2 regions of the Nitrospira sp. KM1 genome follow, and region 2 is predicted to be linked to the other one. Evidence: riboswitches for the same ligand, from Rfam matches in the RefSeq annotation. Region 2 holds a riboswitch; the other holds the start of a gene.
The links. Region 2 has a riboswitch for cobalamin ahead of W02_RS03830 (TonB-dependent siderophore receptor). Riboswitches for the same ligand answer to the same signal wherever they lie in the genome.
Positions count from the first base shown of each region.

Region 1: it holds a riboswitch for cobalamin, as region 2 does, so the genes downstream of both, W02_RS02430 (2OG-Fe(II) oxygenase family protein) here and W02_RS03830 (TonB-dependent siderophore receptor) in region 2, are expected to answer to the same signal.

Region 1 covers NZ_AP022671.1:520,929-528,879, forward strand. Annotated here, with positions in the region: gene W02_RS02415 (ribonucleotide-diphosphate reductase subunit beta) at 1-8, opposite strand, end outside; gene W02_RS02420 (ribonucleoside-diphosphate reductase subunit alpha) at 5-2,395, opposite strand; cobalamin riboswitch at 2,748-2,953, opposite strand; gene W02_RS02425 (MoaD/ThiS family protein) at 3,009-3,290, opposite strand; gene W02_RS02430 (2OG-Fe(II) oxygenase family protein) at 3,336-4,001, opposite strand; cobalamin riboswitch at 4,223-4,429, opposite strand; gene W02_RS21720 (hypothetical protein) at 4,463-4,594, shown strand; tRNA gene W02_RS02435 (tRNA-Arg) at 5,398-5,474, shown strand; gene W02_RS02440 (hypothetical protein) at 5,618-5,797, shown strand; gene W02_RS02445 (methyltransferase domain-containing protein) at 5,982-6,977, opposite strand; gene W02_RS02450 (NAD(P)/FAD-dependent oxidoreductase) at 7,297-7,951, shown strand, end outside.
Region 2 covers NZ_AP022671.1:821,587-829,537, reverse strand. Annotated here, with positions in the region: gene W02_RS03845 (ABC transporter substrate-binding protein) at 1-527, shown strand, start outside; gene W02_RS03840 (iron ABC transporter permease) at 524-1,669, shown strand; gene W02_RS03835 (ABC transporter ATP-binding protein) at 1,666-2,559, shown strand; cobalamin riboswitch at 2,617-2,880, shown strand; gene W02_RS03830 (TonB-dependent siderophore receptor) at 2,906-4,909, shown strand; gene W02_RS21990 (cysteine-rich CWC family protein) at 4,996-5,205, shown strand; gene W02_RS03820 (cob(I)yrinic acid a,c-diamide adenosyltransferase) at 5,207-5,803, shown strand; gene W02_RS03815 (cobyric acid synthase) at 5,807-7,303, shown strand; gene cobU (bifunctional adenosylcobinamide kinase/adenosylcobinamide-phosphate guanylyltransferase) at 7,303-7,851, shown strand; gene cobT (nicotinate-nucleotide--dimethylbenzimidazole phosphoribosyltransferase) at 7,859-7,951, shown strand, end outside.

The DNA.
Region 1 (7,951 bases), 300 kb from region 2:
TATTTCATTGGCAGGCCTCGCAGGATCCTGGATTCTCCAGGGAACAGGCGATGTCTCGTGCGATATCATGCTTCGACGGTGAGGTGGTGTTCGGCGTGGACGCGGAGGCCATTCTGCCACCCTGCAAGTCAGCCGATGCGGCATCGATGGTGGCTTTTGCGATCCGTGTGGCAGGACGCGAACGAAGGTAGTAAGTCGTTTTCAGACCTTTCTGCCAGGCATAAAAGTACATGCTGGACAGTTGCCCGATATTCGGGTTTTCAATGAACAGATTCAGCGACTGGCTCTGATCGATGAATGCCCCGCGATCCGCAGCCATATCGATTAATGATCGCATCGGGATTTCCCAGACGGTGCGATACAGCAGACGCAAGTCATCGGGAAGATCGTCGAATGATTGAACCGATCCTTCGGCCATCTTCAATCGGTTACGCATGACTTCGGTCCAAAAGCCCCTCAGTTTCAGATCGGAGACCAGATACCGGTTGACCTGCAGGAAATCACCGGACAAGGTTTCCCGCTTAAATAGGTTGGACACTTGCGGCTCGATGCACTCATAGCAACCGGCAATAGATGCAATCGTCGCGGTCGGTGCGACCGCTATAAGAAGAGAATGCCGCAAACCGTGTGTGCGGATACGAGCTCGCAAGGCTTCCCACCGTTCCGGCTCGGAAGGGGAGACACTCCAAGCATCGAACTGGAGCTGACCATCTGCGGCACGCGTTTCGTCGAAGGCAGGATGACGACCCTTGGTCATCGCCAGATCCATCGAGGTCGACAGGGCATGAAAATAGATGTCCTCGGCGATGCGACAAGACAATCGCCTTGCTTCTGCGCTGTCGAACGGCAGCCGCAACTGAAAGAACACGTCCTGCAGGCCCATCACGCCGAGGCCGACCGGCCGCCAGCGAAAATTTGAAGCCTGGGCCGCAGGAATCGGATAGAAATTCAGATCGATGACGCGATCGAGTTGATGGACCGCCGTCCGAACGGTCTGCGCCAGCTTGGTGAAGTCGAACGATACCGTCCCGCCAGGCTCGGTGAAGAGGTGCCGAGACAGATTGATGGACCCGAGGTTGCAGACCGCGGTTTCGTTTTGGGAGGTGACTTCGAGAATTTCCGTACAGAGGTTCGACAAATGGACCGTGCGCCCGGATCTCGCGGTCTGATTACAGGTCCGATTGGATGTGTCCTTGAACGTCATCCATCCGTTTCCAGTCTGTGCAAGGGTGCGCATCATCCGCGCGTACAATGTGCGCGCCTTCACTGCCTTGACGGCCTGTCCATCGCGTTCAGCCTGCTCGTAGGCCTGCACGAAAGCGTCTCCGTACAAATCGGGGAGTTCAGGGACGTCTTTCGGATCGAACAGGCTCCAATCTGCATCCTGTTCCACGCGTTCCATGAACAGATCCGGAATCCAGTTTGCGAGATTCAGATTGTGAGTGCGAGCAGCCTCGTCACCGGTGTTATCGCGCAGCTCGAGAAATTCTTCGACGTCGGCGTGCCATGGTTCAAGATAGACGCAGCAAGCTCCCTTGCGTTTTCCTCCTTGATTGACCGCCGCCACGGAGGCGTCGAGCGTCTTCAGCCAGGGAATGATTCCGCTGGAATTGCCGTTCGTGCTCTCGATGAGCGAACCGCGGGAGCGGACGCGATGATAGGCCAGGCCGATACCGCCGGAAAATTTCGACAGCATGGCCACGTCTGTGTATCGCTGGTAAATCTGTTCCAGAGCATCTTCCGGCGAATCGAGAAGGAAACAGCTGGACAATTGCTCATGCCGCGTTCCGGCGTTGAAGAGGGTGGGAGAGCTCGGCAGATATTCCAGGACGGACATCAGCCGGTACAATTCCAGGGCATCGGAGACCGTTTCAGACAGTGCGCAGGCAATACGCAAGAAAAAGTGTTGGGCAGTCTCGATGACTTGCCGGCTGATCGGATGTTTGAGCAGATAGCGGTCGTAGATGGTGCGCAGGCCGAAGTATTCGAACTCCCGATCCCGCGCCGGCGTGATCGCATCATTCAACTTACGGGCGTTTTGAGAAACGAACGCCGCGAGGCGACCATTGATGAGTCCAAGGCGTTGCCCTTCTGCAATGGATTGCGTAAAGGCGTGGATCTCCTGATTGCGGACTTCCTTATCGATGTAGGTCGAGAGCAGCCGTGCGGCCAATTTGGAATATTGCGGCTCTTCTACAATGAGCCCTGCGGCCGTTTGAATCGAGAGACGGTCGAGTTCCCTGGTCGTCGCGCCATCGTAGAGTCCGCTGATCGTCTTGGTAGCAATTCGTAGCGGATCGATATCCGTCAAACCGGTGCAACAGCGTTCGACAGCGCGAACGATCTTCATTACATCGACGGCCTCCATCGAACCGTTGCGTTTGCGCACACGCATCGTTGAAGGAGACGAGGATGTTCCGCTGTCATTGGCCCGGTGCGCTGAGGCTGCAGGAGAAACGGATTGGGGATCTACCTGCTGGGCGGGATCGTTGGCCATAATGCCTCCTCGTTCGGTGGTTGCGCAAAGGATGTACCCTTGCGGGTTGACCGTGAGGAGCCGACATCAGCTAACACTGCCCTTTGAGACGACGCCAGGGCGTGTAAAGCCGACCTTCACCCCCACGGGTGACGGGAAGCTATGAAAGGGGATGGTCGTGAACCGAGGACGGAGGAAGGAAAGAGATCCGTACCAGCTCAGACCCATGGCCCTCCCACGAGGCTTCCAGGTCAAACCGACATCGGTTGTCTCTCCAATGTCAGATGCTGGCAGGTCTTCGGGCTTGCGAGCGTGTCGGCGTATGCCGCGTTCCTACTCTCCACCGCTTCCCAACTCTGACGAGTCAGTGCGAAGGTGGAGTCGTTCTCGCTTACCGCTGCGGGGCAGCCCCGGATTCACACCGGGTTCCCTCTTCGTCTCCGAGTATTTCGGAGAACCAGCACGGGGCGGGAGTCTATAGTCGATTCCGAGCGATGTCAAGACATACTCCGCGCTGTTTGTGTCTCAATGGTTACGTTGGAATGTCGCGTACACCATCATGAGCTTGGTTTTGCGAGTGGTAGGAAAGTTTGACGACGTCACCGTCCTTTACGATCGAGTGTTCCGATCCGATCCGTCTGTTCACAATAATGACGACTTCACGATCGATCACGAATGGGAGGAGCGCCCCCAGTCGAGGGGGATGATCTTCGATCAATTTTTTCACGGTGGTGGGCAGTGATGTCTCAATGTCCAGTTCATGCTCATCCAGTGCGGTTCGTAACGTCAGTCCAAATATTAAGACTTTAATCATGAGGCCTCGGATGCTTTCGGTAATGGTTGCACTGGCGCGATTCTCTCATGAGCCTTTGTGAATAATCGGATCGAGATTGAAGGCGATGCTGATACGAGGAGCATTCCCCGTATACCGCGTGACTGCGTGAAACAGCCAGCCGGGAAACAGCAGGCATTGGCCGGCTGAGGGGGTAAACGAGACACTCGCTCCTGCGTCATGGAGCTCTGGCACGCTGTATCGGAGATATGGGGCTAGCATGCGCGGCAGACATCCTCGCGGATCATAGAGTTGCAATTCTCCGCCATTTGCTCCCTGTGAGACGTCGCCCACGTCGATGTAATACACGCCGGACCAAAAACTGCCGGGATGTGGGTGGCAAGCATTGCTGCCTCCCTTCCGCTGTACATTGGCCCACAATTCGGCTACTCGCCACTCGGGTTGCCGCGCGTGGAGACTCGATCGTTCTGACAACTCTGTCATGCACGTGGCGACTTGGGTGACCTGACCAAGGAGAAGCTCAAGCGGATCGGCAGCCCATTCCAGCATGGAGAGATCATGAGGAGACGACCATCCGACAACCTCGTCGTCTGAATAACTCGGTTGAGAGGTTTCTCGTTCGAGGATAAGACGAGAAAGCTCGGCGTTGATGCGACGGTGGTCCACAACGGTAAACACCAGCAGCGGCGTGGCAAAGAGTGGTCTGATGGAGATTTCGTTTTCAGGCGTCACATTGCCGACCGATCCCGTGGTCCATCGAGGTTCCCGGACGAGGAGAGGATCAGCCGAAATGTGTGTGGATTTCGGACCGACCTGCATCCCCGCGGATAACGAGAATCCTTGTGAAGGGGATGTGGTCGTGAACTTAGAACGGAAGAGAAGAGACGAGTCCGTACCAGCTCAGACCCACGGCCCTCCCACGAGGCATCAAGGTCTAACAGGCACCGGTTGTCTCTCCGGAGCCGGATGCTGGCAGGTCTTCGGGCTTGCGAGCGTGTCGGCGTATGCCGCGTTCCTACTCTCCACCGCTTCCCAACTCTGACGAGTCAGTGCGAAGGTGGAGTCGTTCTCGCTTACCGCTGCGGGGCAGCCCCGGATTTGCACCGGGTTCCCTCTTTATTCTCTGAACGATCTCAGAGACCAGCAACGGGGCGGAGTCTATATTTCTGAACCAATTCAAGTCAAGGACATGAATGGCTGAACTGATAGCGATCATCATTAAATCAGTGAGAGAGCCCTCACACGAAAAACTGTTCGCGATCCAAGCCATGAAAACACGGGCGAAGGAATTCGGCGGCTCATCGAGCCGTGTCGATCTTGCCTGATGACTCACTCGTCGTCCGCTCATAGACCAGCGCGATGCGCTGGAATCTGGCAGAGAAGATGGAGATTGGTACTGCCGGCGCTACTTGATGGCGATGCTGGATCGTGCATGCGCGATGCTCCTGCGCAGGGGGGGTGCTACCACGAAAATAGAGAGAAGGACTTCATGAGCAAGCTTTTGACGATGAACGAGGCAGCAGGGTATTTAGGCGTGTCGAAACTCACGCGCATGGTTGGGTACCAGCTTATAAAGTGAGCTTCATCAAGGTCGGTCGATTCGTGAAATTTCGACATGAGCACTTAGGCAAGTGGGAATTCCTTATGATGCTAGAGGAGTACGGGCAGTGCGGCTAAAACCTTAAGCGAGAGTCTATCACCGCTAAGAAGGTCTGACACAGTTCAGGTTCTTCCCCCGCCCGCTGTCAAGCTGACCTTGCAGAGAATTGCAAAAGTGCGTAGCCTGTCGACTAGGTACGTCTTCACCGGCGAGAGGAAACCCATTTATCACATGATAAGATCATTGCAAGGTAGCTCTGGTGAAAGCCAGCATTCCTGATTTCGGATTCCACGATTTGAGGCATTGCGCTTCCACCAACCTAAGAAGGGTAGGGGTGGACACGGCACCGGCAATGCACAAGTGGGGCACAAGTCTGAGAAAATGTGGAAACGGTACAATGCGATTGAAAAGCATGACTTGACTCCTAATACCCAAAAGTTCGATAGATACCCTTTAAGCTGGACACGCCGGTAACACTTGGTCGAACGTTAAAGTAGATACACCAGCTAAGTGATTGAGATATTTATCGCGCCCGTAGCTCAGTTGGATAGAGCATCAGCCTTCTAAGCTGAGGGTCGCTGGTTCGATTCCAGCCGGGCGCACCATTTCATAGTCGCTGACAGCTAAATTTTTTAAGTATCTGAAGGGTAAGGGTAGTTCTTCATTTCTTGAAGTTCGAAAGCCCTCATTCCGTTGATAGGACAATTTATTAGCAAAGACTAGTTTCTTCCGATAGAGGACCACCGCGATGACCGACCTTGATGAAGCTATCGGAGCGTTCATGCGTGACAATCCGTCCGTAACAAATCCGGCATTGATCCTTCATGGCATTCTGGAAGCACACCCAGATCTGAGAGAGGGAAACGAAATAGATCTGGATATTATTGGTCTATTTGTTCAATGCTGCGAACCGGAACCACCGCGATGAAACACTTTTGACCGTATCGAGAATGTTGCTTGGCGAGTACTGACTCAATCTCGCATTCGCTCTAGCTTCGCGGGCCCTGCGAGAACCCTGGCTACTAGCCATTACATTGAATGTCGCAAACGCAGTTAAGGTGATTCCCCCAATACCTCAGCTCAGTGATTAGTTTCTTGGGCATCAATGGCACTCAGAATCGTACAAGCCTGTCATCCATTTGCGTAGATATCATCTCACTCGTAAGGACATTGGCACGCACTACCCGAAACATGCCAAAGCGGCACAGCCCTGTGCCAAACGCCAGACGCATTAACAGGAACGTGGGCACTTCTCGCAATGATTTAATCAACCCGCTCACGCCAAACCGAACAAGTCCTGCTGGACGGACAAATCCCTGCCAGATGGAATCGAGCCATGAGGGTATGGTTTCGACAGTCCAATCTGCTGTGGTGACTTCACCCGCCACCAGTCCGGTTGACTCCAGTAATTCTGAAAACCCTTCAATGCTCGAAAACGCTGGATGAGACCACTGATCCAGCAGTTGCCGCATCACTGGCTTTTCCCAAAAATTGAGTGGAACCTGACGATCGTCCCGCTGATTCCAATCGGCAACGACCAGAATTCCACCCGGTTTCAGAACACGCAGTAGCTCCCGAGCGAATTGTGCCTTATCCGGCATGTGCGGTCCTGCCTCGACCGACCAGACCACATCAAAACTGGCATTGGGGAACGAAAGTGCCAGTGCATCATCGATCTGAAAGTGGGCATTCACCTCTGGGGAGGTCAGTGCTTGAGCACGTCTGACTTGCTGAGGGCTGAGCGTGATTCCTGTGACAGCAAAGCCATAATCTCGCGCGAGAATGCGACTGCTGCCGCCAATGCCACAGCCCACATCTAAAACCGTCGTACCGGAAGGAAGCTTGTCTAACCCACCCCAATGCACCATTTCATGCACAAAGTCTGACTTGGCTTTGAGAAAATCCTTTTTGCGTGGTGGAGAGCCATAGTGACCCAGATGGATATGTTCGCCCCAGTAGAACTCTAGAATGCCGTCATTGGTCCAATCATCATAGGAATTGGCGACAGAATCGGCAGACTGATATTTGCGGGGAAATAGCAAGTACAACATTAATCCAATCAGCAGTAACCCCAGGAGAAGGACGATCGCCCATATGAAAATGTTCATCATATCGAATGTCCAAATGAACGTGATCTCATTAACATGTACGGACAATACAAAGAAAAGTGACCGAGTAACCTGGGAAGCACCTCCACCACTTCCCCATTATTCATGTGCCAACAGAGGCGAAAAGTAGTGTAGATTAGCCTCGGAAGTGCTGCTAAGTCAAAGCGAAGGGTATTGGATTCTCAGGCGAATCCCTCATTTTTGGAGGTGTCGAGGATGCGAAGCAGATTCCTTATGAGACCGATCGGTTCGACCGGTGTGTTTCGGTCGGCAGCCTTAAGTATTGGTCAAACCCTGCGCAGAGTACCGGAATGAGCCAATGAACAAGGGAATGATCGAAACGGACGTAGCGATTGTCGGCGCGGGCGGCGGCGGTGCCGTCTTAGCCCTGGCACTGGCAAAGCAAAACATTCGCACAATGGTCGTAGATCAGGCAGGCAGTCCGTCTAAAAGTTTGCGTGGTGAGATTATCCAACCGAACGGGCAAGCAGTCCTTGACCGCTTGGGCGTCTTATCGTCTTTGCCGGCCGATGCCACGCTGTCCGTGCGGCATTTTCATTTTTGCCGGGCCGGTGGCAAGCGTCTTTGCAGCTTCGACTATGGCGACTTGCCGGCACCGTACAACCGTGCCGTTGTGACTCTCGCCAATGTGGCCCACCATGCGATCATCGCGGCCATACAGCAACAGAAGAGCGTGACACTTCACTACGGTACCTCTTTCACAGGACTCATACGTGAGGACGAACAGGTTGTTGGAATATCGGCGGAAGGACGGGATGGCCCGCTCACGATTCGTGCAAAGGTGGTCGTCGGTGCTGACGGGGCGTTTTCGAAAGTGCGTGAAGCGCTCAAGATCCCCGTCGATCTGCATCTCTATCCTGATGGATATCTGATTGCGGCACTGGAGTCGGACGATCAGATAGCGGAATCGTTCTACTACGTTGGGAACAAGACCATCTTGGGACTGTTTCCGG
Region 2 (7,951 bases):
AGACTGTCGAAGATATTCTGGTACAAATTCAGAACCTGGGGAAGATCTTCAATCGGACGCCGGTGTCGGATCGCTTGACGAAAGCCATGCGTGAGCGCATCAGCGAGATTTCCGGACGGGTCGCCGCATCCGGAAAACGCCGCGTGCTCTATGTCCTCAACAGTCATCCGCTGATTACCGTCGGGCCGGGAAGTTACATCCATCAAATGATCGGGTTGGCGGGAGGGCTCAATATTGCTTCCGGAACTCCAATGCCGTATCCCAGACTGAGTATGGAGACTGTTTTGGGCGAAGACCCCGAAGTCCTGATCTTCCCAGTCGGTTCTCTCGAGGGGATCCCCAAAAGCGAGCAACAAGAATGGAATCGCTGGAACGGCCTTTCGGCCGTTCGTCACAGACAGTTCCGAGATGTCTCCTCCGACGCGCTCAATCGGCCGGGTCCTCGAATCGTCGAAGGGCTGGAACTCCTCGCGCGCGCCATCCATCCGGAGGCATTTGCCGACGACCCTGTCATGACCCGACCATGATGCCGACTCTTTCGCATCCTCCATCGTCCCAGCCGACTCACATGGTCCAGGCATCGAATACCGTCCCTCGTTCGCAAGAAATTGATCACCATACTTTTCAACAGTCCACGCTCACGACGAAGCGTTGGTTGACCATAATCATCTTCTTATCCGCGGTATCGGTGGCGACAGTGGTGTTATGCCTTCAGTTCGGTACGCAATACATCGGATTGGGCGAAATGTTCGGAATCATCTGGCGGACGATCACAAGCTTCCCCGGGACGGCCGATTCCGATGTGACCGCCACCATTCTGATGCAGGTGCGCCTTCCCAGGGTGTTGTTGGGATTTTTGGCAGGAGCGAGCCTGGCCGCGATCGGCGTCACATTGCAGGCATTGCTGCGCAATGCATTGGCAGATCCCTACGTGCTCGGGGTGTCGAGTGGAGCGGCGCTCGGCGTGTCGGTGGCCGTCCTTTTCGGCGTGGGTACGACGATACTGTCGGTATCGGCGTTGCCGCTATGCGGATTTTTGGGAAGCCTCATGGCGTTGGCCGTGATCTATCGTATGGCGGTGAGTTATGACCGTCTCCCCATCCACAGCGTCCTCCTGGCCGGCGTCATCTTGAATGCGATCTTCTCGGCACTCATCATGTTCATCACCTCGATCCTGGATCCGAATCGTTCGTTCGGGATGATGGCCTGGCTCATGGGGTCGCTGACGGCTCCAGCTCTTCCCGCATTGTCGGTCTTTTCTTTGTATGTGCTGCTGGGTCTATTTCTCTTGCTGAGACACGTCGGCGTGCTGAACCTGATGGCGTTCGGCGAGGATGCGGCGCGGTCTCTGGGCATTGATACCGAGCGGGTGAAACGGAATCTTCTTCTCCTATCGGCCTTGATGACCGGCGCCGTCGTGTCCTTCAGCGGCATGATTGGCTTCATTGGCATGGTGATTCCCCACGCCGTGCGTATGGTGTTTGGTGCGGATCACCGTCTCCTTATGCCTGCTTCAGTCTTGATCGGAGGCGCATTTCTGACGGTTGCCGACACACTTGCCCGAACGTACGCGGCGCCGTCGGAACTACCGGTGGGAATTGTGACGGCATTGGCCGGTGGTCCGTTTTTCGTCTATTTGTTGGTCTGGAGAAAGGACCGCATGTCGTGAACGCCTCCGTCGAGATGAATTTGCCGGCAGAGAACGAGTCACAGGGATCGGTCCCGCATGCGTTCGACGTTCGCGGCTTGCATTTCCGCTATGGGAAACAAGACCAGGCCGCTTCACCCTGGATCATCCGAAACGTCAATTTCCATGTCGAGTCAGGTCAAATCCTGGGAATCGTCGGGCCCAACGGGTCCGGAAAGACATCTCTGCTCAAACTATTCGCGAGGATTGCCAGACCCTCGAAGGGTTCCATCGAATTATTTGGACACTCTTTGTGGGATTTGACTCCGGATAAGGTTGCACGGTCCGTGGCATTCGTGCCCCAAGAATCCGATTTGTCATTTCCGTTTACCGTAGCCGAAACAGTTCTCATGGGGCGATTTCCGCATCGCCATCATTCCTACTGGGACATGGGATTTGGCTGGGACCGCCGAGACGATCGAGCGATCGCGCAACAGGCAATGGAGACCATGGATGTCTGGGGGCTTGCCGGACGAGCCGTCACGGAGCTCTCGGGCGGCGAGCGGCAACGTGTCATCATCGCCCGCGCGCTCGCTCAAGATACGAAGATCCTGTTATTGGACGAACCGACCGCATTTCTGGATCTGCAGCATCAGGTTGAGATGTGCGCGCTCCTGCGCAGGCTGAAACGCGACAGCAGCATGACGATTGTCTTGGTCTCGCACGATCTGAATATCGCCAGTCAGTCCTGCGATAGAGTTGCGGTAATGAAAGACGGGGCTATCCAAGCTTTGGGCTCGCCGGAACACGTCATGCGGGCCGATGTCTTGCGCCAGGTTTATAGTTGCGATGTCCTGATCGACCGGCATCCGGAATCTGGACTTCCACGGATTACATTACCGGGAGATCGATCCGCTCAGAGTTCGAGTTGATAGAAGAAAAGACGGGAAGGTTCGTGCCCGGCCACCCGTCATTCCGATCAGGGCATGGGATATTGAGGAGGGATTGTCAGACCAACGCCGTCGGTGACGGGGAAGATGGTGAAAAACCATCACGGTGCCGCCACTGTAAGCGGGGAGCGACTCTGCACGAACGCCACTGTCTAGAAATGTGACGACGGAACCGAGTGGTCCGTCGCATCGGCTGGTCACGCCGGTGCGGCGTGCTCTCAGCCGATCTCGCAAGAGGATGGGAAGGCGCAGAGAAGCATCGATCCGCGAGTCAGGAGACCCGACCGACGGAGCGCATCAACACCCTTCGAGCCAAAGGGAGGTTTCCATGTGTCAGGTTTCCGTCTGCCTTGTCATTCGTGTGCTGATTCTTGTGATCGGCCTCGCGGTTCCCGTTCAGACCGTCCGTGCGCAAGAAGTTGCGATGGCCGAGTCATCCGAAGTCATAGAAACTCAGGAAGTGGTCGTCAGTGCCACAAAAACGGAAACTCCCATAAGAGAAGTTACGAGCGCCGTCGAAGTGATCTCCGGCGAACAAATGCAACAGCGCAAGGTCAGAACCGTGGCTGAGGCGTTACGATGGGCGCAAGGGATGGCCGTATTTCAAAGCGGCGGACCGGGAACGAATGTGGATGTGCGGATGCGGGGAGGAACACCGGAGCAGACGCTCGTTCTGATCGACGGCGCCATCGTCAACAGTGCCACACTGGGCACCTATGATTTTGCCAATTTGACGAGCGACAACATTGAACGCATCGAAATCCTGCGGGGCAGTCAAGGCATGATGTGGGGTTCGGATGCCATGGGCGGCGTGATCAATATCACAACGAAACGTGGACGAGAGACGCCGAACGTCTCGGGCTTTGCAGAGTACGGATCGTTTAATACGATTCGCGAAGGGGCCACCGTTTCGGGAAAGAAGGGACCGGTCGATGTAGCCGCATCCCTCACTCGGTGGGATACAGCCAGCTTTTCCGCCATCAATTACAGACGCGGTGCAAGTGAACGGGACGGGTTTCATAACTGGCAGGGTTCAGTCAGGTTGGGAGTCGATCTTCCGAAAGACGGACGACTGGATTTTAATTTTCGTTGGATGGATGGAATTACGAACTTAGATGGATTCGCATTCACTGATCCTGCCGACGTGCTTGGCGCAAAAACGCAAAGCAAGCAGCATGTCTTTTCCGGCTCATATATGCAACCGATCACGGACTGGTGGTCGCAAAAGCTGACGTTGGCACGAGCAACCGATAATCTGGTGACGAGCTCTGGAACGCTTCAGCGTAATCTGGTCACTGGGTTTGAGGATACTCCGTTTGCCTTCAACTCCGAGATCAGCACCACCAGTAATCGAATCGAGTGGCAGCATGATTTTCAGGTTGCCAAGCCGGTAATGTTGACGGCGGGGTACCAATTTCGCGAGCAGCTTGGAGAATTTGTCGATACTCTGAACGGTACAAGCCTCATTCCTAACAAAGGCGTGAGCAGTAATGCAGGATTTGCCGAAGCCAAACTCAATTTATGGGACCGTCTGTTTGGAACAGCAGGGATTCGGCAAGACGAATACAATGTATTTGGAAGTGCGACTACATACCGTGTCACAGCTGGTTATCTAGTCAAAGAAACCGGAACCAAGTTGCGCGGCAGCTATGGAACTGGCTTCCGTGCTCCGACGATCAATCAGCTATTCTTTCCCGACTTCGGCAATCCAAATTTGAAACCGGAGAAAAGCAAAGGTCTAGATATTGCACTCGATCAATCGTTGTTTAATGACCGGGTACTGTTAAGCGCCGGGTACTTTTGGACCCGGTATCAAAATCTGATCCTGTCGGTGTTTGATCCAGCCGGATGTCCACCGGGAGGGTTTGGGTTTTGTGCTCAGAATATCGGAGCAGCTAGGGCGGATGGACTTGAAGCAAGTGCCAAGATCCAAGTGGTTCGTGACCGTCCTTGGATCAAGAGCCTGGACGTGCAGTTCCAATACACGTATACGAACACCGAAAATCTGACTGATAATGCGAACACCCGGCTGCCCAAATGGCCGCTCCATCAATGGTCAACCATAGTCAGCTATCAGCCTGTCGAATCGTTCAGAGCCAATCTCGAGGGCCGATATATTGGGCAGCGGTTCAATGATACATTTAATGATCAACCGATTTCGTCTTTTTATGTCTGGAATGCGTCGGCCACCTATGACGTCAGTAAGTCCGTCCAAATCTATGGAAGAGCCGACAATATTTTTGGCCGCCGGTATGAAGAAGTCTTGTATTTCGGAACGCCCATCAAATCGATATTCGGCGGGGTACGGATCAATTTCGACGTGCCGTTATAGTCCGAGGAGAAGCAACATTTGTGAGCCTGGACGGCGGATCGGCAAGAGCCGTCGTCCCGGCTTGCTCCGTGGAGGTCAAGGACTGTATGAAGGGATCGATCGTCAAGGTCTGCGAAGTGTGCGGAGGGACATTTGAGTGCGGGCAGTATTGCTGCTGGTGCGGACAACTAGCTGTGACGACAGAGCAGATGGATTGGATTGAGCAAGCCTTTGACGATTGTCTTTGCCCAAGCTGTCTGAGGAAAATTGTCAGCGGAGAAATCGGTCCTACTGCCGCAATCATGAAAAGGACCTGACATGCGTATTACAAAAGTCTATACGAGGACCGGCGATGCGGGACAAACCCGTTTGGCCGGTGGACAGCAGGTGTGGAAGGACAGTCTTCGCGTGGAGGCCTATGGAACCATCGATGAACTGAACGCATCGATTGGACTGGCCCGGACGCTGAACAATGAAAAAGACTCAGTCCAGGCAGCTCGCCTCGAAACCGATTTACGATGGGTTCAAAACAAACTGTTCGATATCGGCAGTATTCTCGCCACGGCAGCAGGTGATCGCTTCAAGAACATGCCGACGATCACGGCGCAGGACGTGACGGGGCTCGAGCATATGATTGATCGCTGTCAGGAAGATCTAGCCCCCCTCAAGGAATTCATCTTACCAGGCGGAGGGAAAGTCTCCGCCACGTTGCACGTATCGCGAACCATCTGCCGTCGAGCGGAACGTGTCTGTATTCGTCTGTCGCGGGAAGAAACGGTCGAAGCCGAGATCAATAAATTCGTGAACCGGTTGAGCGACGCGCTGTTCGTCCTGGCGCGATGGGTCGCCAAAATGCACGGCGAGCCGGAGTTTCTATGGGAGCGTCAATCGGCAGACCTCAAAGCGGAACGCTAGTGCATGCCGGCACGCACGCTCATGATCCAGGGAACGGCGTCGCATGTCGGCAAGTCCACGCTCGTGTCGGCCCTGTGCCGCGTGTTCACGAGGCGAGGGCTTCGCGTCGCGCCCTTCAAAGCACAAAACATGTCGAATAATTCCTTCGTCACTCCGGACGGGAAGGAGATCGGCCGAGCCCAGGCCGTGCAAGCTGCGGCCTGCGGACTGGCGCCGAGGGCGGATTTCAATCCCGTGTTGATTAAGCCGGCCGATGATCTCCGGGCTCAACTGATTGTCGCGGGTGATGTGTGCGATACATTGACTGCCGCAGATTTCGGAATGATCCGGCGCCGATATTGGTCTGTGGTACAAGAAAGTTTTTCGCGACTCGCTCACGAATTCGACCTGGTTGTGCTCGAAGGCGCCGGCAGCCCCGCGGAGGTCAATCTTCGGGACTGCGATGTCGTAAACATGCAGATGGCTCGGTTCGCAGGGGCGCCGGTTGTTTTGGTGGGGGATATCGACCGAGGCGGGGTATTTGCCTCGTTGGTCGGTACCTGGTCATTGCTGGACGAACCCGATCGTCGGCATTTGAAGGCCTTCGCCGTCAATAAGTTTCGCGGGGACGAGCATCTTCTCGACGGCGGGCTGACTCGCGTTTCGAAGGAAACCGGGATGGTCTGCGCCGGCGTGGTTCCCTATATAAAGGATATGAATATTCCGGAGGAGGATTCGTTGGGGTGGTTGAGCGGATTTGTTTCGACTGACAAGATGCCCGATCGCATCAGGGTTGGCATCGTGGACCTCCCTGCAATTTCCAATGCGACGGATTTCGAGCCGCTGGCCTCGGAGCCGGATGTCGAAGTTCTGCGAATGGAGCGACCTGGTGATCATTTGGTGGATGCCCTGATATTCCCCGGAACAAAACACACGATCCAGGCATTGAGCTTCGTTCGCGCTCGTGAATTTGACACTTTTGCAGAACGGGTCCTGGAGGCCGGTGGTATGGTCGGCGGCATTTGCGGCGGGTACCAGCTCCTTGGACGGACCATCCGGGACCCGGAACATCTGGAATCCGATCAGGCCGAAGCATGCGGGCTTGGAATCCTCCCGGTCGAAACCGTGTTCGCCGTACCGAAGATTGTCCAACCTGTCGCAGGACGTCACGCGGAGAGCGGGACGGCAGTGACAGGCTATCGTGTGCATATGGGACGCACCACCATTCGAGGAAAAAGTCAGCCCTTCATTCATATGCAGTCCCCGACGGCGGAGGAATATCTTGATGATGGCGTCTCCCTCGATCACGGGAGGAAGTTTGGGACTTCTGTGCATGGACTGTTCGAGTGCGCCGAATTTCGGCGATGGTGGTTGAATCGATTGCGCCGATGGAAGGGATGGGAGGTTCTCCCGGTGACACACAGCCACTCATTGGACGCTAAAATCGACCGGCTGGCCGATGTGGTCGTGAAGCACCTGGCGCTACCCGTTATTGACCGGTTGATCGAAGAGGGAGTGTAGTGCGGAGAAGGGACAAGCCGGCATCCGAGCTGATCCTGGTCCTGGGCGGCGCATCGTCAGGTAAAAGTGAGGCGGCGATGAACATAGCGGTTCGCGGTGTGAAACGGACGGCGCGCCGTGCATTCGTGGCCACGGGACAAGGGTTGGATGAGGAGATGGCGATGAAGATTGCCAGACACCGGCGCACGCGATCATCCTCATGGAAGACCGCGGAAGTCCCTCTCGGACTGGTTGCATGGATGAAACGGCATGCGGCGTCGTATCGCGTGATTCTCGTCGATTGCCTGACGATGTGGGTGTCGAACCAGTATGAACAGGAAATCTCGGATTCAAGAGTGCTGAAGGATGCAAAGGCCATTCTTTCGTGTATCCGGAAGAGTCACGCTCGGGCTGTGCTCGTCAGTAACGAGTTGGGCATGGGCCTTGTCCCTGCAGATAGAGTCTCCAGGCGATTTCGTGAACTGGCAGGAGCTCTCAATCAGCTGATTGCCGCCGAAGCGGACCAAGTGTTCTTAGTGGTGAGCGGGCTTCCTGTTCAGATCAAATAGGAGAGTTATGTCTTTATTGGATGTCACACGTATGATTGGTTTCCCTGATATGACTGCCGCTGCTGACGCGCAGCGGCGATTGGACAACTTGACCAAGCCC